Regions from separate parts of the Kutzneria sp. NPDC052558 genome, predicted to be linked through region 3. Evidence: riboswitches for the same ligand, from Rfam matches in the RefSeq annotation. Region 3 holds a riboswitch; each other region holds the start of a gene.
The links. A riboswitch is a leader RNA that binds a small molecule or an ion and turns the genes downstream of it on or off. The one in region 3 is predicted to bind cobalamin.
Positions count from the first base shown of each region.

Region 1: linked by a shared signal. The riboswitch ahead of metE (5-methyltetrahydropteroyltriglutamate--homocysteine S-methyltransferase) and the one ahead of ACIG5F_RS11270 (ribonucleoside-diphosphate reductase subunit alpha) in region 3 are both predicted to bind cobalamin.
Region 2: linked by a shared signal. The riboswitch ahead of cobM (precorrin-4 C(11)-methyltransferase) and the one ahead of ACIG5F_RS11270 (ribonucleoside-diphosphate reductase subunit alpha) in region 3 are both predicted to bind cobalamin.
Region 4: linked by a shared signal. The riboswitch ahead of ACIG5F_RS41285 (methylenetetrahydrofolate reductase) and the one ahead of ACIG5F_RS11270 (ribonucleoside-diphosphate reductase subunit alpha) in region 3 are both predicted to bind cobalamin.

Region 1 covers NZ_JBIUAG010000034.1:109,794-117,318, forward strand. Annotated here, with positions in the region: gene ACIG5F_RS40205 (glycoside hydrolase family 15 protein) at 1-1,128, opposite strand, end outside; gene ACIG5F_RS40210 (enolase C-terminal domain-like protein) at 1,147-2,226, opposite strand; gene ACIG5F_RS40215 (bacterioferritin) at 2,323-2,853, shown strand; gene metE (5-methyltetrahydropteroyltriglutamate--homocysteine S-methyltransferase) at 2,912-5,218, opposite strand; cobalamin riboswitch at 5,346-5,553, opposite strand; gene ACIG5F_RS40225 (enoyl-CoA hydratase/isomerase family protein) at 5,670-6,674, shown strand; gene ACIG5F_RS40230 (dihydrofolate reductase family protein) at 6,668-7,291, opposite strand; gene ACIG5F_RS40235 (SRPBCC family protein) at 7,291-7,525, opposite strand, start outside.
Region 2 covers NZ_JBIUAG010000002.1:240,731-248,255, reverse strand. Annotated here, with positions in the region: gene ACIG5F_RS04130 (CbiX/SirB N-terminal domain-containing protein) at 1-143, opposite strand, end outside; gene cbiQ (cobalt ECF transporter T component CbiQ) at 74-850, opposite strand; gene ACIG5F_RS04120 (energy-coupling factor ABC transporter permease) at 1,047-1,709, opposite strand; gene cobA (uroporphyrinogen-III C-methyltransferase) at 1,696-2,472, opposite strand; gene cobJ (precorrin-3B C(17)-methyltransferase) at 2,469-3,314, opposite strand; gene cobM (precorrin-4 C(11)-methyltransferase) at 3,311-4,147, opposite strand; cobalamin riboswitch at 4,200-4,375, opposite strand; gene ACIG5F_RS04100 (precorrin-8X methylmutase) at 4,446-4,991, shown strand; gene ACIG5F_RS04095 (sugar isomerase domain-containing protein) at 5,072-5,821, shown strand; gene ACIG5F_RS04090 (helix-turn-helix transcriptional regulator) at 5,880-6,872, opposite strand; gene ACIG5F_RS04085 (DNA glycosylase AlkZ-like family protein) at 6,888-7,525, opposite strand, start outside.
Region 3 covers NZ_JBIUAG010000005.1:67,727-75,251, forward strand. Annotated here, with positions in the region: gene ACIG5F_RS11265 (hypothetical protein) at 1-2,652, opposite strand, end outside; cobalamin riboswitch at 2,797-3,006, shown strand; gene ACIG5F_RS11270 (ribonucleoside-diphosphate reductase subunit alpha) at 3,124-5,472, shown strand; gene ACIG5F_RS11275 (ribonucleotide-diphosphate reductase subunit beta) at 5,469-6,497, shown strand; gene ACIG5F_RS11280 (universal stress protein) at 6,630-7,160, shown strand; gene ACIG5F_RS11285 (MGMT family protein) at 7,235-7,525, opposite strand, start outside.
Region 4 covers NZ_JBIUAG010000037.1:9,221-16,745, forward strand. Annotated here, with positions in the region: gene ACIG5F_RS41265 (DUF3500 domain-containing protein) at 1-753, shown strand, start outside; gene ACIG5F_RS41270 (SDR family oxidoreductase) at 796-1,542, opposite strand; gene ACIG5F_RS41275 (cupin domain-containing protein) at 1,678-2,118, shown strand; gene ACIG5F_RS41280 (RNA polymerase sigma-70 factor) at 2,211-3,074, shown strand; gene ACIG5F_RS41285 (methylenetetrahydrofolate reductase) at 3,090-3,995, opposite strand; cobalamin riboswitch at 4,005-4,126, opposite strand; partial or broken gene ACIG5F_RS41290 (short-chain fatty acyl-CoA regulator family protein) at 4,282-4,392, shown strand; gene ACIG5F_RS41295 (TIGR01777 family oxidoreductase) at 4,432-5,310, shown strand; gene ACIG5F_RS41300 (DUF222 domain-containing protein) at 5,721-6,875, shown strand; gene ACIG5F_RS41305 (hypothetical protein) at 6,882-7,004, opposite strand; gene ACIG5F_RS41310 (AAA family ATPase) at 7,084-7,525, opposite strand, start outside.

The DNA.
Region 1 (7,525 bases), on a different contig from region 3:
GGTCCAGGACCGTTCCTCCAGCTCCCAGATGCCGGCGTCGGACCGCCGCCAGTGCCGGTCGATGGCGTCCACGACAACACCGACCGCCTGTGAGGCCTCCGGAGTCAGGCGGTCACGCCCGGCGGCCGCGGCGAACAGCAGCAGTGCCTCGCCGAAGGCGTCCAACTGGAACTGGCGCCGCACCCGGTTGCCGACCCGGTCGGTCCCGCCGGGATAGCCGGGCAGGTCCAGGTCGCGCTGGTCCGGGATCTGGCCGCCGGTGACGGTGTAGGCGGGGCGCAGGTCGGGTCCGTGCTCCAGGATCCGCTCGGCGACGAACCGCACGGCGTCGTCCAGCAGCGAATGCGGCCCGTGGGCGGCAACCGCCTGGCCGACATAGCATTGGTCACGGATCCAGGCGTACCGGTAGTCGTAGTCGCCGCCGTCCTTGGCCCGTTCGGGCAGGGAAGTCGTTGCGGCGGCGACCATTCCGCCGGTGGCGGAGGTGAGGCCGCGCAGCACGGCGTAGGCGTGGGCGGTGTCGACGGGCACGAGCGTGTCGGAGCAGTCGGGAACGGCCTGCCGCCAGCGGTGTTCGGTTTCCTGCCAACAGCTCTCGGGATCCGGCGGCGGCCCGTCGAACGGACGGTCGGAGACCTCCAGCACGAAGTCGTGGTGGCGACCGTCATCGAGCCGCACATCGACCGCGCCACGCCAACGCACCCAGAGGGAATCGACGCGCATGACGCCGTCACGCCGGATCTCGTGCGGCCCGATCCGGCAACGGATCCGCATCGCGACCGGGTCGTCCACGGCCAGAATCCGCCGCAGCAGCACGACCCGATGCGGATCCGCCGGCAGGGCCAGCGCTTCCCGGCACTCCACGATCGTGTCCCTCGTGGTCCACCGGCTGTGCCAGATCAGGGTGCCCGGCTCGTAGAACCCGCCCCACACATGCCACGGATCCGCCGGCGCGACCTGGCAGTGCCCGCCGCCTCCGATCAGCCCGCCGAACACCGCGTCGTCGTGCCAGCGCGGCGCGCACATCCACGCCACGCAGCCCTGCGGGTCGATCAGCGCCCCACGCTCGCCGTCGGCCACCAGCGCGTATTCCCGCAACACATGCGGCATGCAGTCCTGTCCGTCCACACGAGACGGATACCCCGCTCAGGCCACGCGGAAGCGCTCCGCGTCGGCTGCCTTGAGCACCAGCCCGTTTCCCTCGGTCTCGGCCGGCACGAGGTGGCCCTGCACCGGCTCCAGCACGCCGTCGAACAGCATCCGCTCGATGCGCACGTGGTCGTGGAAGAACTCGATGTGCCGCAGGCCAGGCGGCACCGTCGCGACATGCACGTGAGCCGACGGCGCACAGTGCGCGGACACCGGCCGCACGGTGCCGGCGGTGACCCGCAGCCACTCGGTGATGCCGGCGCACCTGGTCACGTCGGCCTGCATGACGTCCACACACGGGGCCATGGCGAGGAAGTACTCCAGGTGATAGCCGTACTCCCCCGCGGTCACATCCAACGGGAGCGTGCGCGTGAGGTCGGCCAGGCCCCGCAAGTCGTCGGAGCTGACCGGCTCCTCGAACCACGACACGCCGGCCTCCTCCAGCAGCCGCAGTCCCAGCCGCCGGGCGGTCACCTGGTCGTACGCGCCGTTGGCGTCCACGTACAGCTCCGCATCGTCGCCGATCTCCGCGCGCACAGCCCGGGCCCGGGCGAGGTCGTCCTGCGGCGAGATGCCGATCTTCATCTTCACCCGCGGAATGCCCTGCTCCACCCAGCCGGCCAGCTGCGCCACCAGATCGTCCCGGGAGTAAGTCGTGAAACCGCCGGAGCCGTACACCGGCACCTCGGCCCGACTGCCGCCCAGCAGCCGATGCAGCGGCACGCCGAGCAGGCGGGCCTTGGCGTCCCACAACGCCATGTCCACGGCCGCGATCGCCATCGAGCACAGCCCGGGCCGGCCCAGGTTGCGGATCGCCGACCGCATCGCCTCCCACGCCGTCGACGTCTCCCGCACGTCCATCCCCACCACCCGCGGCGCCAGCAGGCCGGAGATCAGGCCCGTCAGGCACTCGTGCCCGTAGGTGTGGCCGATGCCGGTCGTCCCGGCCCGCGTTCGAACCGTCACCACCACGATCGTCGTGGCGTCCCAGGACAGCGTCCCGTCGGCCTCCGGGCCGTCGGTCGGCACCGTGTACGCCGCCGCCTCGACCGTGCCGACCTCGTAGCCCGCACTCATGCCTAGTGGATTACCCAGTCACAGCGCGGGTAATCCCCGTGAATGGACCGCGGCGGCGCGGGTACCCGCTCGGGCAGACACCTTGAGGAGGACTCGATGGACAACCAGTTCGCGATCGACGTCACCAAGATCCGCGAAGACGCCCGCGCCAAGATGCAGGACGGTCCGGTGACCGGAACCTATCAGGGCGACACCAAGCGTCTCATCGAGCTGCTCAACGACGTCGTGGCGACCGAGGTGGTCTGCTTCCTGCGCTACAGCCAGCACGCCATCGCCGCCACCGGCATCGACCGCGCCCAAGTCGCGGCCGAGTTCCGCGAGCACGCCAAGCAGGAGATGGACCACGGGCTGCGCGCCGCCGAGCGGATCAGCCAGCTCGGCGGCTCGCCCGACTTCGATCCGGCGACGCTGGCCGCCCGCGCCCACACCGAGTACGTCACCACCGACGAGTCCGACCTGCGCCGGATGCTGGAGGAGAACCTGGTCGCCGAGCGGATCGTCATCTCCTCGTACCAGGAGATCATCCGCTGGATCGGCGACAGCGACCCGACCACCCGGCGGCTGATGGAATCCATCCTGGAAGAGGAGGAAGAGCACGCCGACGACATCCTCGACCTGCTGGACTGACGTCGCGCGAAGACCGCGGCGGGCGGCAGTGCCGCCCGCCACGGTGAACGCGGATCCACTAACGCGCCCGGAGCTGCCCGGTGGCGGCGACCAGGTTCGCCAGCGTCGCCCGAACCTCGGGGTAGCCGCGGGTCTTGAGCCCGCAGTCGGGGTTCACCCACAGCCGCTCGACCGGGAACGCCGCGGTGGCGACCTGAAGGCGTCCCACGATCTCCTCGACCGAGGGCACTCGCGGCGAGTGGATGTCCCACACGCCCGGCCCGGCCTCGTTCGGATAGCCGGCCCGGGCCAGACCGTCCACAATGGCCATGTTGGAGCGGGCCGCCTCCAGGCTGATCACGTCGGCGTCCATGTCCACAATGGCCTGGAGCACGTCGCCGAACTCGGCGTAGCACATGTGGGTGTGGACCTGGGTCTCGTCCCGCACGCCCGAGGTCGCCAGCCGGAACGAGGCCACGGCCCAGTCCAGGTACCCGGCGCGGTTGGCGGTCCGCAGCGGCAGCGTCTCGCGCAGCGCCGGCTCGTCCACCTGGATCACCGAGATCCCGGCGGCCTCCAGGTCGACGACCTCGTCCCGCAGCGCCAACGCGACCTGGCGGGCGGTGTCGCCCTCGGGCTGGTCGTCACGGACGAACGACCACGCCAGCATCGTCACCGGGCCGGTCAGCATGCCCTTGACCGGCTTGTCGGTCAGGCTCTGCGCGTAGGTCGACCACTCGACGGTCATGGGCAACGGGCGGGACACGTCGCCGACGATGATCGGCGGCCGGACGTAGCGGGTGCCGTAGGACTGCACCCAACCCTGTTGCGTGGCCAGGAATCCGGCCAGCTGCTCGCCGAAGTACTGGACCATGTCGTTGCGTTCGGGCTCGCCGTGCACCAGCACGTCCAGCCCGATCCGCTCCTGCTCGCCGATGACCGAGCGGATCTCCGCCCGCATGGCCTCCTGGTAGCCGGCGTGGTCCAGCTTCCCGGCCCGCAGCGCGGCGCGGGCCTTGCGCAGCTCGGCGGTCTGGGGGAACGAGCCGATGGTCGTGGTCGGCAGCTCCGGCAGGCGCAGCCGCTCCTGCTGGGCCTGCCGGCGCTTGCCGTACGGGCTGGTCCGGTGCTCGTCGGCGTCGGTCACCGCGGCGACCCGCGCACGCACGGCCGGCACCCGCACGATCGGCGACGCGGCCCGCGACGCCAGCCGGTTTTCGTTGACCAGCAAGGCATTGCTGATCGCGGCGCGGCCTTCGGTCAGGCCGCGGCGCAGGGTGACGATCTCGGCGACCTTCTGCCGTGCGAACGACAGCCAGCCCGCGATCTCCGGGTCCAGGTCGGTCTCCAGCGTCACGTCGTAGGGGACGTGCAGCAGGGACGAAGAGGCGGCCACGTCGACCGAGCCGGCCAGGCCCAGCAGCGTGCCCAGGGTGGCCAGCGCGGCCGACAGGTCGGCGGCCCAGATGTTGCGGCCGTTGATCACGCCGGCGACCAGGCGCTTGTCCTGGACGCCGCCGATCGCGGCCAGGCCCGCCAGGTTGGCGGCGGCGTTGTTGGTGAAGTCGACGGCCAGGCCCTCGACCGGGGACTCGGCCAGCACCGGCAACGCGTCGGCGAGGCGGTCGAAGTACGAGGCGACTAGGATCTTCGGCCGGTTCGGCACGGCGGCCAGCGCGGCATAGGTCGAGGCGACCTTGTCCAGCACCTCGGCCGGCTGGTCGGTCACCAGCGCCGGCTCGTCCAGCTGCACCCACTCGGCCCCGGCCGCGCGCAACTGCGCCAGCAGGTCCGCGTAGAGCGGCACGATCTTGTCCAGCAGGTCCAGTGGCCGGAAGCCCACGGTGTCGGTGGGATCCTTGGCCAGCAACAGGAACGTCACCGGTCCGACCAGCACCGGGCGGGTGGTCACGCCCTGCGCCAGCGCCTCGGCGAACTCCGCCAACGGCTTGCTCGCGTCCAGGGTGAACTCGGTGTCCGGACCGAGCTCGGGCACCAGGTAGTGGTAGTTGGTGTCGAACCACTTGGTCATCTCCAGCGGCGGCACGTCTGCATTGCCGCGAGCCAGGGCGAAGTAGCGGTCGAGCCGGCCCTTCGGCGTCGACACGTCGGGCACGGCGTCGAGGTGCCGCCGCGGGATCGCGCCCAGCAGCACAGCGGTGTCCAGGACATGGTCGTAGAACGAGAAGTAGTTGCTCGGGATCTCGTCCACACCGGCCTCGCGCAGCTCGGCGAGGTTGCTCAGCCGCAGCTCACGGGCCGTGTCCAGCAGGGCGCTCGCGTCGGTCCGGCCGGCCCAGTAGGCCTCGATCGCCTTCTTCAACTGGCGGTCCGCGCCCTGCCGCGGATAGCCGTGCAGGGTGGCACGGCTGGTGGTCGGTGTCACGGGGCTCTCCTTCGCGAGTCCACGTGGACCCCGGGGGCACGCCGCGACGAGCCCACCCCGGCGGCCCGGCGGCCGCAGGTGAGGCTCGGCGAGGACCCGCCCACGAGGTCTCAGCCAGCGCCCCACGGTCGTGGGACGCACAGCGGGCAGGTCTTCGGACTCGCGGGCGCACTGCTCGTGCCTACTGGCCGTCGCTTCCCAGGCCCGTCGGGCCCAGTGCTGTGTGACGGCGGTCGTTCCCACTCACCGCTGCGGGGCAGTCCCGGATTCGCACCGGATTCCCTCTTGCGACGACCGTCCCGGGGGACGGCCGAACCAGCTGCGGGGCCCACTCTAGCCGCCGGCGCAAGAGCCGTGGCGCAGTTGCGTTCGTCACGCTGGCCCGTCGGCACGGCGGAGGGCCACGTCACAGGCGCTCGACATAGTTGGACGTCCTACTTTATGGTGCGGCATGCCCGAAGTCGATTTCCTTGTGCGCAGCGGGATCGGCCGGATCACGCTGAACCGGCCGAAGGCGCTGAACGCCCTCACCCACGCCATGGTGAAGGCGATCAGCGCACAGCTGGACCGATGGCGTGACGATCCGGCCGTGCGGGCCGTGGTCATCGAGGGCGCGGGCGAGCGCGGGCTGTGCGCCGGCGGCGACATCCGCTCCATCTACGAGGACGCGAAGGCCGGCGGCGCCGAGTCGCTGACGTTTTGGGCCGACGAGTACCGGCTGAACGCGCAGATCGCCCGCTACCCCAAGCCGTACGTGGCGATCATGGACGGCCTGGTGATGGGCGGCGGGGTCGGCGTCTCGGCCCACGGCAGCCACCGGGTGGTCACCGAACGGTCCCGGGTCGCGATGCCGGAGGTCGGCATCGGCTTCATCCCCGATGTCGGCGGCACATATCTGCTGTCTCGGGCGCCGGGGCAGACCGGTGTGCACATGGCCCTCACGGCGGCGCAGCTGTCCGGGGCGGACGCGATCCACTGTGGACTCGCCGACTACTTCGTGCCGAGCGACCGGCTGCCGGATCTGTTCGACGCCTTGGCCGCCCAGACGCCCGACGCCGCGCTGGCCGCCCTCTCCGAGCCTGCGCCGCCGAGCGCGGTGGCGGCCGACCGCGAGTGGATCGACCGGTGCTACTCGGCGTCCACAGTGGAGGAAATCCTGGATAGGCTGTGGGCCAACGGGTCCGCGGCGGCGGCCAAGGAGATCGAGACCAAATCCCCCACCGCGCTCAAGGTCACGCTACGCGCGCTCCGGCAGGCCGCCGCACTGCCCGACCTGGAATCGGCGCTGGCCCAGGAATATCGGCTCGCCCGGCACGCCTTCGGCACCGCCGAGCTGATCGAGGGCATCCGCGCGCAGATCATCGACAAGGACCGCTCCCCGCGCTGGTCGCCGTCCACCCTGGCCGACGTCGACGACGCGGTCGTCGACGCCTACTTTGCGGCGGCGTCTCACTGACGTTGCCGGACGACGTAGGTCAGGTGCGTCACCCGCGGCGACGACTCCGCGCGAACCTGTTCCAGGGCAACGCGACTAGCATCCACGCCCTCGAACAGGCGAACCCCGGCGCCGAACAGCACGGGCGACAAGGCGATGGTGAACTCGTCGACCAGGCCGGCGTTCACGTGCTCCAGGATCGTCGCGCCGCCGCCGGCAATGCGGACATCACGGTCGCCGGCGGCGACGCGGGCCTGCTCCACCGCGGCCTCGACGCCGTCGTTGACGAAGTGGAAGGTGGTGCCGCCCGGCCGTTCCCAGGGGTCGCGCTTCTCATGCGTGACAACAAAAACCGGCGTGTGGAACGGGGCGTTCTCCGGCCACATCCGCTCGCCGGCGTCGAACATGCGCTTGCCCATGACGCTCGCGCCGGTACGTGCGAACGTCTCCCGCACGATGTCGTTGTCGCGGCCTTCTTCGCCGCCTTCGCCCAGCCCGAGGTTCTCCCGGAAGGACCGCAGCGGGAAGATCCACCGCTGCAACTCCATCCACTGCCGTCCCATCAACTCCTCGGACGTCTCGGGCGCGATGAACCCGTCCAGCGACATCGACACGCTGAAGAACACCTTGCCGGCCATCAGTCCTCCACGATCTCGGCCACGTAGGCGGCCAGGTTGCCCAGGGTCTGCTGCCCGCCTTCGATGGCGTGGTACTTCTCCACAGCCTCGTCACGCAGTTGCTTGGTGGGGAACACAGTGCGCATCTCGATCCGGGTCGCCGCGCCGTCGGGCGCGAACGTGATGACCGAATCGAAGGCGTTCGGATCGTCGCGAAACTCCCCGTGCCGCAAGGAGATCCGCTCCGGCGGGGCG
Region 2 (7,525 bases), on a different contig from region 3:
GCGAGCGCCCAGTACTCGTCGACGCCGTCCGCGTCGCGGCTGCCGTGGCCCAGCAGCACCATCGCCGGCGCGGTCACGCCGTCGCCCACGCGGTCGCCATCAGTGTGGCGAAGGCCGCCGGCGGGGCGAATGCCATCAGCCACGCCGTTCTCGTCGCCGGCTCGCCGGTCAGCGTTGTCGGCAGCGACCCGTCGTAACCGCGCGACGCCATGGCCAGGTAGACCCGCTCGCCGCGCTCGAACGCCCGCACGAACAACGCTCCCACACACACCGCCGTGTCCCTCGCCTGCCAAAGCCAGCGCGGATCCCCGCCCCGGCAGGCACGGGCCGTGCGCAGGCGGTTGAGCTCCGAGTTGAGCACCTCGACGTACCGGATCATGAACGACGCCACTGCCGTGAAGATCTTCGGCACCCTCAGCCGTTCGAGGCCGGTGATCACCTCCGGCAGCGGTGTCGTGGCCGCGAGCACCCCCGTAGCCAGCAGGCCGAAGCTCGCCTTCAGCACGATCGCCGCCCCCGACTCGAGGCCGGCGATCGACAACGGGACGCCCAGGACGTGGACCTCCGGGCCCGTCGCGAGGAACGGCAGCAGCACCACGAAGAACACGAACGGGATCTCCACCACCAGCCGCCGCAACAACGTCCCCGCCGGAATCTGGGCAACTGCGGCCGCTGCCGCCAGCACCAGGCCGTACCCGATGTAGGGCCAGAAGACGTCACGGGGAGTGCAGGCCACCACCAGGATGCACAACGCCGTCGCCGCCACCTTGCACTGCGGCGCCGCCCGGTGCAGCGGCGTGTCCGCCGGAATCAGCAGGTCCGCGCCCGGATTATGGGCGGCTCCGCTCACCTCGGCACCTCGCTGGCGCTCGGCGTCCCTGCTCTTGGACGCACAGCGACCGGTTCGCTCGCACGCTCGCCAGCACCCAGTGCCCGCGCTCGCTCTGTGTTGGACGGCTCGCTCGTAGGCGTGCTTACCCGCCGCGTCTGGCTAGCGCCCGGTGATCGCGTTAGCGGTACGTTGAAGGATTCGCTGGCACGGCCACTCATGCGCTCGCCCTGCTCAAATGCCGGCCCACTCGCACCAGGTCCGGTCGCAGCCGCAGCAGCGCCGCCACGATCAGTCCGGTCACCAGGCCCTCGAACACTGCGATCACCGAGTACGTGCCGATCGTCGTCACCGCCACCGTTCCTGCCGGCACGGCGGTGGCGCCGCCGATGGCGTACTCCAGGCTGTAGAGCACTGAGCCCGCCACCACCGACACGAAGCCCGCCACCCCGCAGCTGACCGCCACCCAGGTTTTCGTGCAGGGAAGGAGTTTGCGCAGGCCCAGGATCAGCGGGTAGCCGACGACTGCCGGGATCAGCGCCATGTTGACCGCGTTCACCCCCAGCGCCGTCACGCCTCCGTCGCCCGCGAACAGCGCCTGCACCACCAGGACCACCGAGATCACCACCGGTCCCAGCCAGGGGCCCAACAGCGCCACCGCCAGCGTGCCGCCCAGCAGATGGCCGCCCGTGCCCACGCCGATCGGGAAGATCGGGGCCTCCAACACCAGGAAGAACGCCGCCGCCAAGCCGGCCAGCGGAATGTCCCGGTCCCGCAGCGACGGCCCCAGGTTCCGGCTGCACACCGCCAGCCCGGCCACCGCCACCGCGCCGCCCGCGATGGAGACCGGCGCGTTCACGAAGCCGTCAGGAATGTGCATGGGATCCCTCCACCGGTCCGTTCGCTCCGCTGTCGGCTGCCTGCGCGCCCCCGCCGGCCAACAGGTCGAGGGCGGCGACCGGGCCGATCACGAAGGTGACCGGCGGCCGCATGCGGGGATTCGGCAGGCAGGCGAGGGTGCCGAGCTCGGTCCGTTGGTGCGGACGGCTGGCGGCGCTGATCGCGGCGACCGGGGTCTCCGGCGCCAGACCGCCGGCCATCAGCTTCGCGGCGATGTCCCGCAATGCGGACCGGCCGGTGAGCACGACGACGGTGCCCCCTACCCGGGCGACGGCGTCCCAGTCGATGTGCTGGTGGTACTCGGGGTCGTCGTTGCCGGCGATGACCGTCAACGTCGTGGCGACCTGGCGGACCATCACCGGGATGCCGGCGAGCGCCGGGGCGGCGATCGCGGCGGAGATGCCGGGCACGACATCGAACGGCACGCCGGCGGCCGCCAGCGCGACGGCCTCTTCGCCGCCGCGGGAGACCACGAACGCGTCGCCGGCCTTCAGCCGGACCACGTCTCGGCCGGCCCGCCCGAGTTCGACGAGAAGCTCGTTCACGTCGGCCTGCGGCCACGCCGGTCGACTTCCTGCTTTTCCGACGCAATGCACGATTTCGACGGAATCCGCGATCGCGACGATGTCGGCCATCGACGGCCGGTCGTAGACGACGACTTCGGCGGACTTGAGCAGTTCGACCGCACGGCAGGTGAGCAGACCGGGATCACCGGGACCGGCGCCCACCAGGTGCACGGTCACCCGGCGCCCCGTTCAGCCACGGTCCGGTCGGCCGCGGTCCGGTCGGCCGCGGCCCGGTCGGCGGAATCCTGGTCGTCCGCGCCTCCTCGTGCCGCGCCCTTGCCGGCTGCCGACCGCGGAGTCACCAGCCAGTCGCCGAACCGCCGGGTGGTCGACGACCCGACCAGCACGGTGGTGGTCATGCCGACCTTGTCGCAGTCGAGGTCGGCGAGCGTGGTGAGCTCGACGCGCTGCCCGTCGCGGGCGATGTCGGCGACGAGGGCGACCGGTGTGGCCGGCGCGCGTCGTTCGAGCAGGACCTGACGAGCCCGGTCGAGCTGCCACGGCCGGCCCTTGGACCGGGGGTTGTAGAGCGCGATAGCCAGGTCGGCGTCGGCGACGGCGCGGAGCCGACGCTCCACTTCCTCCCAAGGAGTCAGCAGGTCGGACAGCGTCAGACAGGCGAAGTCGTGGGCAAGCGGGGCGCCGACGAGCGCGGAGGCGGCGAGCGCCGCGGTGACGCCGGGCAGCACGCGAACCTCAGGACGGACGGTTTCCTCGATTTCGGACGCCTTGCTCAAGGCCAACGTCGCCATGCCGTACACACCGGCGTCGCCCGACGACACGAGCACGACTCGCCGGCCGGCGGCGGCGTCGTCGACGGCCTGCTCGGCTCGCAATCTCTCCTCGGTCATGCGACCGCGGACGACGAACTGGTCCGGCCGGAGGATGTCGTCGCACACCTCTATATAGGCGGAGTAGCCGTAGACGGCCTCGGCGTCGGCGATCGCCTCGGTCGCGGCCGGCGTGCGGTGTCGTGCGTCGCCGGGACCGAGACCGACGATGGTGAGCACGCCGGTCATGGCAGCCTCCGCTTCTCCACCGGAATCGGCCGACCCTCCGTGGTGCCCTCGACCGACCGTCGTCGGCAGCCGTGCGAGTAGGCCGGGTCGTACAGCCTCGTGCGCTGGACCTCGCGGTCGTCGCGGAGCGCTTCGCCGACGAGCACCAACGCGGCCGTCCGGATGCCGGACGCCCGCAGGTCGGCGGCGAGCTCGCCGACGGTCGTGCTGACGATCCGCTCGTCCGGCCAGGTCGCCTTGGCGACGACGACCGCCGGAGTGTCGGGGGAGTAGCCGTCGCCGTCGGCGAGCAGCTCGGCCTGCAACTGCTCGGGACGCTGCGTCGAGAGGTAAACGGCCATCGTCGTGCGATGAGACGCGAACGAGGCGACCGTCTCGCTGTCCGGCATCGACGCGGCCGTCCGCCCCCCGGCGAGGCGTGTTAACACGATTGACTGCGCAATCGTCGGTGAAGTCAGTTCACAACCAACGGCCGCCGCGGCGGCGCCGAGCGATCCGACGCCCGGCACGATCTCGTACGGCCGACCGGTCCGCCGGCACCATTCGATCTGTTCGCCGATCGCGCCGTAGACGGTCGGATCGCCGGAATGCAGCCGGACGACGGCGGCGTGCGGATGGTCGGCGTAGACCTTGAGCACGTCCTCCAGCGTCATGCCGGCGGAGTCGTGCCGCTCGGCTGCCGGATTCGCGTGCGCCAGCACCTCGGCCGGCACCAGCGACGACGCCCACACCACGACGTCGGCCCTGGCCAGTCGGTCGGCACCGCGGAAGGTCATCAGGTCAGCCGCGCCGGGACCGGCGCCGACAAAAGAGATCAGCCCGGGTGAGATCACCGCGGGGACCGCCCGGGGCGCAGCCCGCTGCCAGCCATCACATCCTCCGTGCGACGCGTGTCGGTCGCGTGGCCGGTCTCCTGGCTCCCGGATCGCCGCCGTCGCCGCGCCTTCCCGGGCGGCACGCCGCCCAGTGGCTGTAGCTCTGCGGGACAACTCCCCGGTCACAGTGGCGGGACCGCGCCGGATTCACACCGGCTTCCCGTAACCACGCTCGCGGAGCAGGTTAACTGACGCGTCGGCGCGCCGACACCGCCGACTACGGTGTGAAACGACCCAGCAGAGGGGAAGTCCGGACGTGCCGCGAGTGCCTCATCCGATCGAGTCGGAGTCGTACGAAATCCTCCGTCGACGTGTCGACACCACCGGGCTGGGGCCGTTGTCCCGGGCCGTGGTCGAGCGGCTCGTGCACACCACCGCCGACCCGACCTGGGCCGGCGATCTGCTGGTCGACGAACAGGCGCTCGCCGCGGGGAGGCAGGCCCTGGCCGACGGCGCGCCGGTGATCGCCGACGTCCGGATGGTCGCTGTCGGCATCACCAGCCGACCCGCGACCGTCGTCGCCGAGACGACCGGCGGAATTCAGGAATTCGTCCGAAACGCACCAGCCGGCGCGGTGTGGGCGATCGGCCAGGACGTGTCGATCGTCACCGAACTCGCCGCGCGCTGCCGGTCCGGCGAAAACCGGCCGGCGTTGGTCATCGCGCTGCCGGCCGGGTTCGTCGGCGCCGTCGAGGCGAAGCGGGCGATCCGCGCGTCGGGGGCGCCCACGCTGACCAACCGGGGTGAACGTGGCGGCGCGGCGCTGGCGACGGCGGCCGTCAACGCGCTGTTGTACCTCTGATGCAGTCGTGTCCCCGGTCCGGTTTGCCGTTAACGTGATGTTGGCTGGTGTCGAAATCCTCTAACGAGGGAGTGTGGCGGATGTCGATCGGCCAGGACGAGTTCGTCGCGGCGGCCAAGGACCTGATCGACCAGCTGGTCACCACCCAGCGGGACGCCATCTCGGCCGCCGCCGCCCTGGTGGCCGACTGCGTGCTCGCCGACGGCGTGGTCCAGGCGTTCGGCACCGGCCACTCGCAGGGCCTGGTGATGGAGATCGCCGGCCGGGCCGGCGGCCTGATCCCGACCAACCGGCTGGCGCTGCGCGATGTCGTCACCTACGGCGGCGATCCGGCCGATTCGCTCGGCCCGCACACCGAGCGCGAACCGGCGATCGCGCACCGCGTGTACGAACTCGCCGCCCCGCACGTGAACGACCTCTTCGTCATCGCCTCCAATTCCGGCGGAAACGGCTCGACCGTCGAAATGGCCTCGCTCGTCAAGGACCGGGGACACGGGCTGATCGCCTTCACGTCGCTGGCCCACGCCACGGCCGTCGAGTCCCGGCACCCGTCCGGCAAGCACCTCCACGACTTCGCCGACGTCGTCATCGACAACTGCGGGCCGATGGGCGACACCCTGCTGCCCCTGCCCGGCGGCGGCCAGGTGTGCGCGATCTCCTCGATCACCGCCGCGTTCGCGGCCCAGATGATGCTGGCCGACGCCTGCGCCCGACTGCTGACCGCCGGCAAGACACCACCGGTATACCTGTCGGCGAACGTCCCGGGTGGGGACGAGCACAACAAGGGCCTGGAGGAGCGCTACTCAGGCCGCATCCGCCGGGATCCGTAGATCCCAGGAGCAGACTCCGCCCGGCTGCGTCGCGTCCCGACGGTCCGGCGCAGAAGGACTACGCCGGGCTGGTCCTGCTCGATCCGTAGATCGCACTCAGGCGGGTGACGCTCGTGGCGATCATCTCCCGCAGCTCCGGAGGGTCGAGCACTTCGACCTCGGCGCCGAAATGGAGGAACTCGCCGTGGGCGTGGCGGAGGGTCTCGATCGGGACGGTGGCCTCGACCCAGCCGTCGGGGTCCGGGGCGGACAGGGTGGCGGTGATGAGGTCGGCGACCTGGCGGCCGAGGAAGTACGGCAGCATGCGCACACCATCGGGTGACAGGCGTACGCGGGCGCGCTGGCCGCGCATGCGGGATTCGAAGTCGCCGGCCCAGTCCTGCCAGTAGGCGGCGAGGTCGAAGTCGGCGGGGCGGTCGAAGCGTTCGTCGAGGGTCTGCACGGCGAGCACGTTGGAGACCCTGAAGGTGCGTAGATCGGGCCCGGCCAGGGCGACGAGGTACCAGGTGCCGGCCTTGAGCACGACGCCGAGCGGGGCGAGGCGGCGGGTGACCTCGCGGGGTGTCTTCCAGCGGCGGTAGCGGATCTCGACCAGACGCTCGTTCCAGACGGCGTCGGCGATTTCGGCGAGAAAGGGAACTTCGTCGGCCTCCCGCAGCCAGCCGGGCGCGTCGAGGTGGAACCGCTCGCGGATGCGGCTGGCCCTGGCCCGCAGGTCGGGCGGCAGGGCGGCGAGCATCTTGAGTTCGGCGGTCGCGACCACTGTGCCGAGTCCCAGTTCGGCGGCGGGCCCGGGCATGCCGGCCAGGAAGAGGGAGTCGGCCTCGTCGGTGGTGAGCCCGGTCAGTCGGGTCCGGTAGCCGTCGAGCAGTTGGTAGCCGCCGGTCGGCCCGCGGTCGGCGTACACGGGCACGCCGGCGACGGACAGGGATTCGATGTCGCGGTAGACCGTTCGGACGGAAACCTCGAGTTCGTCGGCAAGCTCCTGCGCGGTCATCCGACCCCTGGTCTGCAACAGCAGCAGGGTGGACAGCAACCGGCTCGCGCGCATACCCCGCATTGTGGGTCAGGCGAAGCGGACGACCGCCGCCGGCACTCCGCGGACCTCGGCGATCCGCTCGGCCTCGGCCTGCACGTCGTCCCGCAGCGCTGGGTCGACATCGATGTCGAACGAGGTCACGGTGACCTCCAGCCGTTTGCGGCCGACCAGCTTCGACCTCCACACGCCGCCGATCTGGCCGTCGACCAGAAGCGCGCCGGGGTTGCCGAGGATCATCCACAGCGCCTTCTGCTCGGCCCGGTCGGGCACCAGCAGGTCGCGGTCGCGGGCCTGGAGGAACGGGTCCATCGGCGGCAGCAGGCGAACCACATTGACTGGATCAACATTGACAAGTTCATCAACATAATCAAGAGGAATCCATGTTTGCCGGCCGTCGACGGTCACCTCGGCCAGGTCGTCGGGCCAGATCTCGCGCACGTTCGCCGTCGACGTGTCGAGCCACTTGGCCACCTCCGACGGCGTCGCCGGCCCGAGGAAGCGCAGATAGCGGTGGACCAGTCCGTGCGGATTGGTGGACTTCGTCGGAATCGGACCGCGCTTGGGCAGCGGCTCGATCAGCAGGCCGCTCTCGCCGGCGCGCAGCCGCAGCCCGCCGGGCAGCGCGCCGAGTCGGAAGGGCTGCTCGTATATATGTGTCGACTTGC
Region 3 (7,525 bases):
GTGGGGCTGGCGCGGATCGGTGGTGTCCCACAGGCGAATCGTGTTGTCGTCGCCGCTGGTGGCCAGGCCGTGCCCGTCGGGCGCGAACCGGAGAGTGTTGACGCTGGCGGTGTGCCCGACCAGCACGGCCGCCCGCTGCGGCGCTCCGGGATCGCTGATGTCCCATAGCCTCGGCGTGCTGTCGCGGTCGTCGGTGGTCGCCAGCACACGGCCGTCCGGGCTGAACACCGCCCGCACTCTGCCGTGCACCGTGGACAGTGACACGGGGTGTGCCGGGTCGGCGATGTTCCACAGGCCGGAGCCGTCCCCGGGGCCGGCGACCGCGAGGAGGGGGCCGTGCGGGCTGAGATCGATCGCGCGGACGCGGCCCGAGGTGATCGGGACGGCGCCGACTGCCCGAGGGGTGCTGGGGTCGGTCAGATCCCACAGGCGCACCGAGTCGGCGGATCCGGTGGCCAGCAGGCGCCCGTCGCCGCTGAAGGCCGCCATGCCGGCGTCGACGGGGAGAGTGGCCAGCTGGCGTGGCTGCTGAGGTTTGCTCATGTCCCACAACCGCACCCGCGGAGTGCTTCCGGCGTCGGCCGTCGCCATGATCCGGCCGCCGGGAGCGAACCGCACTCCGCGCACGGCGGCGTCGCCGCTGATCGTGGCCACCGCGGACGGGCGCAGAGGCGTTGACACGTCCCAGATCCGCACGGTCTTGTCCGCGCTCGCGGACGCCAGCAGCCGGCCGTCATCGCTATAGGACACCGCCTCGACGGTGTCGGTGTGCACGGTGATCCTGGCGGCGTAGGGCGTGGCCAACGCACTGAGCAGGCCGTCACGGGTCCCCGGCGTGGGGGAGAGCCGGTAGGCGGCGAGGCTGAGCTGGATCGACAGCGCCGGGTTCGACTCGCGCAGCGCGGCGGCGTCGAGGGCGGCCTTGCCGGCGATGGCCGCGTTGCGCTCCTGCGCGATCGCGTACTGGGACCGCACGGCGATCCCGGTGGCGATCACGGCCAGCACGAGAAGAACCGCCAGCAGCGCCGTGAGTTGGCGGCTCCGGCGGCTGCGGCGGCGCTCGCTGGCCTGCTCGGCGGCCTCCGCCGCGAGACTGGTCTCGAGGAATTCCCGTTCTCGTGCGGTCAGCGTCGTGTCGTGGGCGCCGAGCCGATCGCGGGCGACCGCCAGCCGGGCGCCGCGGTAGAGCGCCCCTGGGTCGCGGTGGACCAGCTCCCAGGCGTTGGTGGCCTCGGTGAGTTCCCGGTGGGCGCGCAGCCGGTCCCGGTCGCAGGCAAGCCATCCGCGCAGCCGGGGCCAGCAGCGGATCAACGCCTCGTGGGTGATCTGCACGCTGTCGCGGTCGGCGGTCAGCAGCCGGGCGCTGGTCAGCTTCTCCAGCACCACGGCGGTGTCGGGATCGGCGTCCAGTTCCGTCCGGGCGACGCGGCGCTTGGTGTCCTCGGTGCCCTCGCCGAAGGCGGTCAACCGCAGGAACAGGCCGCGGACGATCTCGCGCTGCGTGGCGTCGAGTGCGGTGTGGACCTGCTCCGCGGTGTGGGCGATGGCCTGGTGCAGGCCGCCGGTCTCCTCGTAGCCCGCGACCGTCAGCCGGGTGCCGCGTCGCCGACGCCAGGTCTCCATCAGCGCGTGCGACACCAGCGGCAGCACCGCCGGCTGGCCGGCGGCGTCGGCGATCAGCCGGGACACGAGCGCGGATTCGACAGTCAGCCCGGCATGCACCGCGGGCTGGATGATGGCTTCCCGCAACTGCTCCGGGCTCAGCGGGCCGACGGGGACCTGGGCGTCCCGCAACGCCGCCACCAACTCGGGGTGTCGCAGGCAATGGCCGTAGAAGTCGGCCCGCACCCCGAGCACCACTCGGACCCGGCTGCCCGGCGCGCTGGTGGCCGCCACCAACGCGGCGATGAACCCCGCTCGCTCGTCCGGGTCGTGGCAGAGGGTGAAGACCTCCTCGAACTGGTCGACCACCACCAACAGGTCGACGTCGTCCGGTTCGTCGTGCAGGGCTTGGCGCACCCGCAGCCGCAGGTTGTCCGGTGCGGCGGCGAGTTCCGCCCGTAACTCCACTGAGGACAGTCCGCTCGCCGCGGCCAGGTGGACGGCCAACTCCTCGATCGGATGTGGTCCCGGGGTGAGCAACAGCGTCGGCCCGGTCGCGATCAGTCCCTGCTTGCGGGCCATGGCCACCAGTCCGGCCCGCACGAGCGAGGACTTCCCGGAGCCCGACGCGCCGAACACGCCGACCAGCCGTCGCTGGCTCACCCGGGTCACGAGGTCGTCGAGCAACTCGTCCCGGCCGAAGAACCGGTCGGCGTCATCGGGTTCGAACGGTGCCAGCCCCAGATAGGGCGCGCAACCGGGGTCGCGGTTGTCGATATCGCCGCCGATCTGGGCGGTGAGCTCGTGCCAGCGGGCCCGCCAGTGCTCGGGGTCGCCGCCGCAGGCCGTGACGTAGGCCAGCGTGACCGCCAGCGTGGGCGGCTTCCGTCCGGCGGCGGCCTGTGACAGCACCGTCGGCGAGTAGTGCGCGGCCTGGCTGAGCTCCCGGTATGTCGGGCGGCCGGCCCGCTCCCGCAGTCGGCGCAAGTCGGCGGCGAACGCGCCCACCGCGCCGTGCGTCGGGTCCAGCGGTCGTTCGGGTCGTGGCACAGCCCCTCCTCGGCAGACCTCTGGATCCTGTCTACCGGGATAGCCACGCAGAGTCGCGACATCGTCGCTCACGGTGCCCGATCGTGCAGTCGGTGGGACACGCCGGCACAACATGTGGGTGCTTGCGACTGATCGCCGCCCATGTATTGTGCTCACCGAGCTGGTTCGGCCGTCCCGCCAGGGCGGTCGTCGTAAGAGGGAACCCGGTGCGAATCCGGGACTGCCCCGCAGCGGTGAACGGGAACGACCGCCGTAACGAAGCACTGGGCCGCGGTGGCCTGGGAAGCGACGGCCAGTAGGTGCCTGCCGGCATGCCCGTGAGTCCGAAGACCTGCCCGCTCGCCCGTTCGCACCGTGAACGGGCTCGTGTCCAGGCCCCGAGGGAGGGCGTGGGGGATCGCCGGCCGGCGCCTGCCGGTGGGTCCTCGCGCGCCGCCCGCAAAGGCCGACAGCGTGCGAGGAGCTCAGGCTGTGACGCAGACAGTGGTGCGGGTAGACACCGATCCCCACCCGACGATGCGGGTCAGGAAACGAAGCGGCGAGTTCGAGGCCGTCGACGTGAACAAGATCGTCAAGGCGGTCGGGCGCTGCGCGGTCGGGCTGGCCGAGGTGGACCCGCTGCGGGTGGCCACCAAGACGATCAACGGCCTGTACGACGGCGCGACCACCGAGGAGCTGGACCGGCTGTCCATCCAGACGGCGGCCGAGCTGGTGTCGGAGGAGCCCGAGTACTCCAAGCTGGCGGCCCAGCTGCTGGCGGCGTACATCGACAAGGAGGTCCGCCTCCAGGGCGTCCACTCCTTCAGCCAGAGCATCGCGCTGGGCCACCGCGAGGGCCTGATCGGCGACGAGACGGCCAAGTTCGTGGCCACCCACGCCCGCAAGCTGGACGACGCGATCGACGCGGACGCCGACCGGCGGTTCGAGTACTTCGGCCTGCGCACGGTGTACGACCGCTACCTGTTGCGCCACCCCGACAAGCGCACGGTGGTGGAGCGCCCGCAGTACTGGCTGCTGCGCGTGGCCTGCGGCCTGTCGCACACCGCGGGCGAGGCGATCCGCTTCTACCGCCTGATGTCCTCGCTGGCGTACCTGCCGAGCTCGCCGACGCTGTTCAACTCGGGCACCCGGCACACCCAGATGTCCTCGTGCTACCTGCTCGACTCGCCGCGCGACGAACTCGAGTCGATCTACGAGCGGTACGCGCAGGTGGCGCAGCTGTCCAAGTTCGCGGGCGGCATCGGCGTGCAGTGGTCCCGGGTTCGCTCCCGGGGCGCGTTGATCCGCGGCACCAACGGCCACTCCAACGGCATCGTGCCGTGGCTGCGCACGCTGGACGCGTCGGTGGCGGCGGTCAACCAGGGCGGCCGGCGCAAGGGCGCGGCCTGCGTCTACCTGGAGACGTGGCACCCGGACATCGAGGAGTTCCTCGAGCTGCGCGACAACACCGGCGAGGACGCGCGGCGCACGCACAACCTGAACATCGCCAACTGGATCCCGGACGAGTTCATGCGCCGGGTCGAGGCCGACGCCGACTGGTCGCTGTTCGACCCGGACGAGACGCCGGAGCTGCCGGACCTGTGGGGCGAGGAGTTCGACCGCGCCTACCGCGCGGCCGAGCAGGCCGGCCGGGCCGTGCGCACGGTCAAGGCCCGCGACCTGTACGCCAAGATGATGCGCACGCTGGCCCAGACCGGCAACGGCTGGATGACCTTCAAGGACACCGCCAACCGCACCTGCAACCAGACCGCCGAACCGGGCAACGTGGTGCACCTGTCCAATCTCTGCACGGAGATCCTGGAGGTCACCAGCGACACCGAGACCGCGGTGTGCAACCTCGGCTCGGTCAACCTGGGCGCGCACGTGCTCGGCGATTCCATGGACTGGGACAAGCTGCGCGAGACCGTGCGCACCGCGGTCACGTTCCTGGACCGCGTGATCGACATCAACTACTACCCGACCGCGCCGGCCGGCCGGTCCAACCCGCGCTGGCGGCCGGTTGGCCTGGGCGTGATGGGCTTGCAGGACGTGTTCTTCAAGCACCGCCTGGACTTCGACTCGGCCGCGGCCAAGCAGCTGTCCACCCGCATCGCCGAGGAGATCTACCTCACGGCCCTGGAGACCTCGGCCGACCTGGCCGCGTCGGCCGGCGCGCACCCGGCCTACAACCAGACCCGGGCGGCCCAGGGCGATCTCCAGCCCGACCTGTGGGGCGTGACGCCGACGCAGACCGAGCGCTGGGCCGCGCTGCGCGAGCGGGTCGCCGAGAGCGGCCTGCGCAACTCGCTGCTGATCGCCGTCGCGCCGACGGCGACGATCGCCTCGATCGCCGGCTGCTACGAGTGCATCGAGCCGCAGGTGTCCAACGTGTTCAAGCGGGAGACCCTGTCCGGGGAGTTCTTGCAGGTCAACACCTATCTCGTCGCGGAGCTCAAGCAGCACGGCCTGTGGACCGCGCAGACCCGCGACCAGCTCAAGCGGGACGACGGCTCGGCGCAGGGCCTGGCCGGCCTGCCCGAGGCCAGCCGCTCGCTGTTCCGCACGGCGTGGGAACTTCCGCAGAAGTCGCTGATCGAGCTGGCCGCCGCCCGCGGCCCGTACATCGACCAGAGCCAGTCGCTGAACCTGTTCCTGGCCTCGCCGACGATCGGCAAGCTGTCCTCGATGTACCGCTACGCCTGGCAGTCCGGGCTGAAGACCACCTACTACCTGCGGTCCCGTCCGGCGACGCGCATCCAGCAGGCGACGGTGCCCGCGGCCCCGGCCGATGTGATCGCCTGCTCCCTCGAGAACCCCGAATCGTGTGAGGCCTGCCAGTGACCACCCTCGACAACACCGCGCGCAAGCAGTCCCTGCTCGACCCGGGCATGGACCTGACCCTGCGGCCGATGCGCTATCCCCTGTTCTACGAGCGTTTCCGCGACGCCATCAAGAACACGTGGACGGTGGAGGAGGTCGACCTGCACTCCGACCTCGCCGACCTGAAGAAGCTGACGCCGGCCGAGCAGCACCTGATCAACCGGCTGGTCGCCTTCTTCGCCACCGGCGACACCATCGTCGCCAACAACCTGGTGCTCAACCTGTACGAGCACGTCAACGCGCCCGAGGCCCGGCTCTACCTGTCGCGCCAGCTGTTCGAGGAGGCCGTGCACGTCCAGTTCTACCTGACGCTGCTGGACACCTACCTGCCCGACGAGAACGAGCGGGCCGAGGCGTTCGCGGCGGTGGACAACATCCCGTCCATCCGGGACAAGGCCGAGTTCTGCTACAAGTGGATCGACTCCATCGAGCACCTGAACCGCTTGCACAGCAAGGAGGACCGCAAGGCCTTCCTGCTCAACCTGATCTGCTTCGCCGCCTGCATCGAGGGCCTGTTCTTCTACGGCGCCTTCGCCTACGTGTACTTCCTGCGCTCGCGCGGCCTGCTCAACGGGCTGGCCTCGGGCACCAACTGGGTGTTCCGCGACGAGTCCATGCACATGGCGTTCGCCTTCGACGTGGTGGACACGGTTCGCCGCGAGGAGCCGGAGCTGTTCGACGACGCGCTGCACGACCAGGTCCGGCAGATGCTGCGCGAGGCGGTGGACGCGGAGACCAAGTTCGCCGAAGACCTGCTGGGACAAGGGGTTGCCGGCATGTCGTTGGCGGACATGCGCGCCTATCTTGAGCACGTGGCCGACCGTCGGCTGGCCGCGCTGGGCCTGGCCCCGGAGTTCAACGCCAAGAACCCCTTCGGGTTCATGGAGTTGCAGGACGTGCAGGAGCTGTCCAACTTCTTCGAGCGCCGGGTCTCCGCGTACCAGGTCGCTGTTACGGGAACGGTCAGCTTCGACGAAGATTTCTGAAAGGAGAGGGCATCGGCTACCCGGGGGCCGAGCCCCGCGCGGCACAAGCGCTGTGCCGCTGAGCACAGGAGTCATCAAGAACGCGTTCGGGTGACGGTGTGCACTTGCGCCGAGAACTACCATGTTCCGGTGATGGATGGTGTTGGACGGGTCGTCGTCGGTGTCGACGGCTCGGTCGGCAGCTTGCAGGCTTTGCGGCGGGCGGTGACCGAGGCGCGGATGCGCTCGGTGCCGCTCGTCGCGGTCATCGCGTGGAGCGCGCCGGGCGGCGAGGCCGCCTACCGGCGGACGTTCGACGTGCAGCTCAAGCAGTTGTGGGAGCAAGGAGCCTGGGAGCGGCTGGCCAGAGCGTGGGACGAGGCGCTTGGCGGCATTCCCGAGGACGTGGACGTGCGGCAGGTGGCGGTGCGCGCCGACGCGGGCAAGGCGTTGGTGTGTGTCGCGAACAACGAGAACGACCTGATGGTGATCGGCGCGGGCCGGCGCAGCGTGTGGCGCCGGGCCTTCATCCCCTCGGTGCCGAGGTACTGCGCGGCCCACGCGCGGTGCGCGATGCTGGTGGTGCCGCCGTCACCGCTGAGTCAGCAGATGGATCACGGCATGCTGCCGCGGTTGTTGCGCCGCAAGCGGGTCGTGAACGATCTCGTCGGCAACAACGGGTAGTCGGTCCGGGGCCGAACCGATCGGGATCCGGGAACACGGCCGGATCCCGGTTGGCCGCGCTCGCGGGGGCCGACTCAGTCTTCCGGCTGCCAGCGGTATTTCCGCAGGTTGACGCGCTGGCCGTCGGCCAGCACGCCCTCGGCCCGCAGCCGGGCCAGCTGCTCGTGGGCGATGTGCGGGGACGGCGTGCCGTTGGCCCGCAGGATCCGGTGCCACGGCAGGTCGTGGCCGTCCTCGGACAGCAGCGCCCCCACCATGCGCGGGCTGGGCGCGCCGACCATGGCCGCGATGTCGCCGTAGGTCGACACCCGGCCGGGCGGCACGTCCTTGATCGCTTCCCGCATCCGCTCGTGCAGCGCCTCGTC
Region 4 (7,525 bases), on a different contig from region 3:
CCCTGGTCGTGGCGGTTCGGCGGGCACCACGTGTCGGTGCACCACGTTGTGCTGAACGGCACAGTTCAGGCCAGCACGCCGTGCTTCCTCGGCGCGGACCCGGCGGCCTCGCCGCTGCTGGGCGGCCACCTGCTCCGGCCGCTCGGGGCGGTGGAGGACCTGGGCCGGGAGCTGGTGCGCTCGTTCGACGAGGAGCTGCTCAAGCAGACGATCATCAGCCGGACGCCGCCGGTGGACGTCGTCAGCGGCAACCGGCCCCGGATCGCCCACGGGGACACGGCGATGCGCCTGCCGGACGTCTGGCGCGGCCGGTTCACCGAGCCGCGCCTGGCCGAGTCCGTTGAGCAGATCCAGCGCAACGCCGAGGCCGGCATCGGCCTGCGGCCGGAGCATCTCGACGACGTGAGCCTGACGACCGTCCCGAAGGGCGTGCCGGCGGCCAAGTTGTCACGACAACAGCAGGACCAGTTGCGAGCCCTGCTCATGGTGTTCCTGGGCCGGGTCCCGGACGAGCTGGCCGAGCGGGAGGCGGCCAAGTTCGCCGGCGACAAGCTGCTGGACGTGCACTTCGCCTGGGCCGGCGGCGTCGAGCCGGGCCAGCCGCACTACTACCGGCTACAAGGTCCGCGATTGCTGGCCGAGTACGACAACACGCAGCGCGAGGTCAACCACGTGCACTCGGTGTGGCGGGACCCGGAGGGCGACTTCGGCGACGACGTGCTGGCCCGCCACCTCGCCGCCCACCACCGTTAGGGCGCGGGTGGCGCATGGAGGAACGCCACCCGCGCGAGTCCGTCAGTGCTGGGCGGCCAGCCACTCGTCCAGGCTGGTCCGCGCCAGCCGGGCGTCCGGCCCGGGCAGCAGCACGGTCTGTCCGGGCACGCCGCCGTAGAACAGGGCGTTCGGGTCGGTGATCACCTGGCGCCGGTCGCCCCGGTAGGCCAGCACCCGGCGCACCCACTCGTCCAAGGTGTGCGACTGCGGCCCGGCGATCTCGACGATGCCGTTGGCCGGGTCCCCGGCGGCGGCGCCGGCGACCGCTGTTGACACGTCAACAGCGGCGATGGGCTGCACGCCCACCCCCGGCAGCCGGACCGCGCCGTCGACCATGGACGAGTCGGCGATGGCCCCGGCGAACTCGAAGAACTGAGTGGCCCGCAGGATGGTGTGCGGCAGCCCGGCCGCGCGGATGGCGCTTTCCTGGGCGACCTTGGCCCGGTAGTAGCCGATCTCGGGCGAGCGGTCGATGCCGATGATCGACAGCGCCACGTAGTGGCCGACGCCGGCCTCCCGGGCGGCCTCGGTCAGGTTGCCGGTCGAGGTGGTGAAGAAGCTCATCACGTCGTCGTCGGCGAACGACGGCGAGTTGGACACGTCGACCAGCACGTTCGCGTCCTGAAGCACCTCCTTGAGCCCCTCGCCGGTCAGCGTGTTCACACCGGTGCTCGGCGCGGCGGCGACGGCCTCGTGGCCGGCCTCGGTCAGCCGGCGCACCACGCCCGAGCCGATCAGGCCGGTGCCCCCGATGACGACGATCTTCATGGTTCCTCCCCGTGTTCGCGGTGGCTCGCCAGCTAGGACCGGGCAGCCCTCAGGTTTGTGACACCCCGGCTGTCACACATCCGGGGCCGGCCCGGTCCTAGCTGATCGTCAACCCGAGAACCGGAGGAGCACACCGTGGACGACTTCTACGCCGCCGGACCGCCGCCACAGCTGGACGTGGTGGCCACCGTGCCGAACGCGCCCCAGATCCACGCGCAGGCCGAGGCGATGACCATTCTCGTCACGCTGCCGCCCGACAGCCCCGGCGCGCCGCCGCACCGCCACTCCGGCCCGGCCTACGGCTACGTGGTCAAGGGCGAGATCGTCTTCGAGCTGGAGGGCGAGCCGGCGCGGGTGGTCAAGGCGGGCGAGGCGTTCTGGGAGCCGGGCGGCGACGTGATCCACTACCAGGACGGCAACCACCTGGCCGACGCCGAGTCGGCCTTCGTGGTGACCATGTTCTGCGTGCCCGGGCAGCCGATGCTGGTGCCGGTCAGCGCCGAGGAACTGGCGCTGCGCAAGGACCGCCGCGCGCCGGTTTCCGTTGGCAGGACAGGCGTTCAGCCCAACGGATGATGCCAACGGGGTCCGTGGGCGCTGGGTGGGCGACGGGGCTGGCGTACGCTGCGGAGGCACCGCGCCAGCCCCGTCGAAAGGGACCACACAGCATGGAGACGACGCTCGACGACGCGGCCGCGGTCTTCGCCGAGGTGCGGCCCCGCCTGTTCGGCATCGCCTACCGCATGCTGGGCACGGCCGCCGACGCCGAGGATCTGGTGCAGGAGGTCTGGATCCGCTGGCAGACCTGCGATCGCTCGGCGGTGCGCAACCCCGCGGCCTACCTGGCCACCACCGCCACCCGGCTGGCCATCAACGCCACCCAGACGGCCTACGCGCGGCGGGAGAGCTACGTCGGGCCGTGGCTGCCGGAGCCGATCGACACATCGGCCGACCCGCAGCTGGGCGCCGAGCGGGCGGCCGCGCTGGAACTGGGTGTGTTGCTGCTGCTGGAAAAGCTCACGCCGACCGAGCGCGCCGCCTACGTGCTGCGGGAGGCGTTCGACTACCCGTACCAGCAGATCGCCGAGATCGTGCAGACCACGGAGGCCACCGCCCGGCAGTACGTCAGCCGCGCCCGCAAGCATCTGGCGGCCGAGCGCCGGGCCCCGGTCGACCCGGACGAGCAGCGGCGGCTGCTGACCGCCTTCGTCAAGGCGGCGCAGGCCGGGGACCTGTCGGCGCTGGAGGAGCTGTTCGCCGCGGACGTCGTCAGCTACTCCGACGGCGGCGGCGTCGTGCGGGCCACGAAGCACGTGGTCAGGGGCGCGGACGCGGTGGCCAAGCTGGTGCGCGCCTGGTCGACCAACTTCTGGGACGACGTGCGGGCCGTGCCGGCCGCCCTGAACGGCGCGGATGCCGTGCTGCTGCAACGCAACGGCGAGACGATCGGCGTGCTGGCCGTGGCCGGATCGGCCGCGGGCATCGACGAGGTGATGTGGGTGCTGAACCCGGCCAAGCTCACCGCGCTGTGAGCTCGGCCGGTCGGCTCAGGCCCGGGCCGGCAGCAGGCCCAGCCGGCCGACCACCTCGGTGGTGGCCCTGGACATGTTGAACGTGTAGAAGTGCACGCCCGGCACGCCCTCGTCGATCAGGCGCTGGGCCAGTTCGGTGACCACGTCGATGCCCTCGGCCCGAAAGGCCTTCGGGTCGTCGACCAGCGGTTCGAGCCGCCGCGCGATCGACGCCGGCACTGGGGCGCCGGACAGCTCCACGGTCTTGTGCAGCGTGCGAGCCGTGGTCAGCGGCAGAATCCCGGGCAACAGCGGGGCGTCGCAGCCCCGCGCGGCCATCCGGTCCCGCAGCCGCAGGAAGTCCTCGGCCTCGAAGAACAGCTGCGCGATGGCGAAGTCCGCGCCGGCCCGGAACTTCCGCACCAGGTACTCGGTGTCGGTGTCGAGGTCGGCCGAGCGGGGATGCCCGTACGGGAAAGCCGAGACTCCCACACAGAAGTCGCCGAGCTCCCGCACCAACGAGACCAGTTCCTCGGCGTAGGTCAACCCCTGCGGGTGCTTGACCCACTCCCCCATCGGGTCGCCGGGCGGGTCGCCCCGCACGGCCAGGATGTTGCGCACCCCCACCGCCGCGTACCAGCCGATGACGTTGCGCAGCTCGGCGACCGAGTGGTCGACGGCGGTCAGGTGCGCCATCGGCAACAGGGACGTCTCCTGCACCACCCGACCGGTGGTGCGGATCGTCCGGTCCCGACTCGACCCGCCGGCCCCGTAGGTCACCGACATGAACGCCGGGTCCAGGCCCTCCAACTGCCGGATCGCCAGCCAGAGCCGCTGCTCGTCGGCGGCGTCACGGGGCGGGAAGAACTCGACCGAGAACACCGGCCCCGGCCCGTTCAGGCGATCCAGCACATGCGCGCACTCCACGCGTGTCAGCTCCATCCTCGTGGACAACACAGCCGTGCCCGCGGCCGGTGTCTGACTCCCGGCCCGTGGAGCCGGTCACAGTGGCGGGACCGTGCCGGATTCGCACCGGCTTCCCTGCACCGCGGGCCTCGGCCAGACGATACCGGCCGAGGCCCCGCGGGTCCCGCACACGCCCGCCATTCGGAACGACAACGGAGGAAACAGCCAGATCTTTCAGGCCAGATGCCTGGCGTGCTGAGGTTCACCCCGGTGGTGAACGACGTCAGCAGCTCGGCGGGGTTGCGGTAGGCGGGGTTGCGGTAGTCGCACCTGCGACCGGCCGCTGTGCCCCCAGCGCGCCGCCCCGCAGATCGGCCGGCCGCTGCGCGCCAACGAGAACCGCAGTACCTTCGTGCCGTACCCGGACTGCTAGCGTTAACGGTGTTAACCGAGCCGCGAGATGGGGAGTCCGATGCGTGTAGTGGTCGCCGGGGCGTCCGGGGTGATCGGGACCGCGCTGACACCGGTCCTGCGTTCCGCCGGACACGAGGTCCTTCGCCTGGTCCGCCGCTCCCCCACCGCCGCCGACGAACGCCAATGGGATCCGGTGGCGGGTTCTCTTGAGGACGGGGCGCTGGACGGCGTCGATGCCGTGATCAACCTGTGTGCGGTCGACACCACCGCTCGGAGATGGACACCCGAGTTCAAGCAGGAGCTCATCGACAGCCGCGTCGTGCCCACACGGGTGCTGGCGGAGGCAGTCGCTTCCCACGGCGTTCCCGCGCTGTTGAACAGCTCGTCCGTCGCCTACTACGGCGACACCGGCGACACCGTCGTCGACGAGTCCGCGCCTGCCGGGTCCGGATTCCTCGCCGACATGGACCGCGAGCGTGAAGAGGCTGCCGCTGCCGCCTCGGACGCTCGGGTTGTCTTGCTGCGCACAGGGATTGTTCTGTCGCCTACCGGCGGTTTGCTCGGGCAGCTGCGGCCCATGGTCGCCTGGGGCGCGGGAGGCCGCATGGGGACTGGACGGCAGTACCTCGCATGGATCTCCCTCCACGACGAGGTCTCCGCCATCAAGCACGTTCTCGAACACCCCGAGATCACCGGCCCCGTCAACCTGTCCGGGCCCCAACCCGTCACCAACGCCGAAATGGTCCGCGCCGTCGGCCGCCTCCTCCACCGCCCCACCCCATGGGTCTACCCGCCCCGGCTCCTACGACTGTTCGCCGGCGAACTCGCCGACGCCGGCGCCCTCACCGGCCAACGCGCCGTCCCCGACGCACTGCTGCGCCACGGCTTCGAATTCCGCCATCCGACCGTGTCGGTGGCACTGGCGGCTGCTTTGTAGGAGGTTCTTGGGGGTGGGGGTGGAGGTGGGGGTGGGTCTGTGGTTCTTGCGCTGATCGGGTGCTCGCCACACTTTCATGTGCACCGGCTGGCAGGGCTGCGCTTGCCCCACCGCTAGGGCGTGTCTACCGCTGGGTTCAAATGCTTTAGCCCTTGCCGTGTCTGGCTGGAGTGCCGCGAGTCAGGTGGGGGGTGGGGGTCGTGGCGCGGTGGCGGGAGGGTGGGTGGTGCGGTTTACAGAGGGCTTGGGACGTGGGAGGGGGGTGGCTTTGGTTGTTTGGTTGCCGTTTGGGGGGTGGGCGCGTTGCTAGGTTGGAAAGCGCTTTCCTGAAGGAATCTTCAGGGTGGACACGATCGGGTAATCCTTGTCTGGCAAGGGGATTTGTCTCTGGTGAGTGGTAAGATGGGGGTATGTCAGCGAACCCAGAATTGCCAGTCGACGCCGAGAGGTGGCGACTGAGCGACGGGGCGCTGCGCAGTGACGGGAAAAGGCGGGAGCGGCGACGTAAGGCCGACTACCTGGGGCAGGTCGAGGATGTGCGGGAGTTGTGGAACCGCACCAACCGGACCAAGGACGATCGGGCGGCGCTGGTCGCGGATCTGACAGTGGAGTGGGAGATCACCCGGGGTGAGGCCCGGGAGCTGGTGCGGCACGCGGAGTTGTTTCAGCGGGACGCGGTCCGGGAGGTGGCGGCCGAGGCGTTGCTGAGCAGGCAGCATCTGGTCGTCATGGACAAGACGCTCGCCGAGGCGCCGGAGCCGGACCGGGAGAAGGTCGAGGCGGCGTTGGTGCGATACGCGGCGACGCTCGACCTCGGCCAGTTCAAGGACGTCGCCCAGCGGATCCTGGTGTTGCTGGACCAGGACGGGAAAGCGCCTGATGACCGGGAGTCAGCCCGGCCCAAGCGGACGTTGACCATCCGCAAGCGCCGCAACGGCGGGGACATCGACGGGTTCCTCGACCTGGAGAGCCTGGCGCTGTTGGAGGCGCTGATCAGCCCGTTGGCCAAGCCGACATCGGCTGAGGACCCGCGCACGACCGCCGAGCGGCAGGGCGACGCGCTGGTGGAGATCCTCGAACTGGCGGCCGGCTGCAAGGACCTGCCCGAGGAGGGCGGGGAGAAGCCGCACATCGCCCTCACCATGTCGTGGAAGGACTTTCAGGAGCAGCGGGGCACCGCCGACCTGGCGGGCATGGGGCCGCTCAACGCCGCCTCGGTGCGCAGGATCGCCTGCGACAGCACGATCCTGCGGGTGGTGCTCGGGGCCAGGTCCGAGGTGCTGGACATCGGACGGGCCAGCCGGACCATCCCCAACGCGATACGCAGAGCACTGATCATCCGGGACAAGGGGTGCGCGTTTCCGGGATGTGGAAGGAAACCCCGGCAATGCCACGCGCATCACGTGGTGGAATGGGCTGACGGGGGGCCGACCAGTCTGGACAATCTGGTGCTGCTGTGCAGCGCCTGTCATCGGCTGATCCACCACAGCGACTGGACGGTGGAGATCAACGAGGGGCTGCCCGTGTTCAGCGACGGACACGGGCGGTGGCGAAAAGCGGGCTAGAGGCGATCACCGGAGGCCGAGCGCGGCATGGACCGCGAACGGGTCACGGGCTGAGAGCTCGGCGGACTGCACCAGCACCCGCTTGGTGGCGTAGACGGCCTCGATGGGGAGCTCGACGAGCACGGTCACCACCCACGAGTCGAAGCTTTTCGGGCGGCGTTGCCGATCATCGGGCCGGCCGGGCTGCGCAAGTCGTTCATGGCGGCGCTCACAGCGAAGAAGTAGCCAACTCGCGCCGCGAACTGATGCCGAGCTTGGTGAACACCTTGCGCAGATGCCATTCCACGGTGCGCGGGCTGAGGAACAGCGCGGCAGCGATCTCCGGATTGGTGCGGCCGGCCAGCGCCAGCCGCGCGATCTGCGCCTCCTGCGGGGTCAACTCCTCGGCCACGCCGGCGCCACGCTTGCGAACGGTCTCCCCCGTCGCGGCCAGCTCACGGCCGGCGCGCTCGGCGAAGCCGGCGGCCCCGGCGGCCAAAAACGCCTCATAGGCCGGCCGGAGCTGGTCACGGGCGTCGGCGCGCCGGTTCTCCCGGCGCAGCCACTCCCCGTACAGCAGCCGCGCGCGGGCCGCCGACAACGCCAACGGCAGCCGGTCGATCGCTTCGCGAAACTGATCGTCAGTCGGGCTGACGATCGCGTCGGCCAGG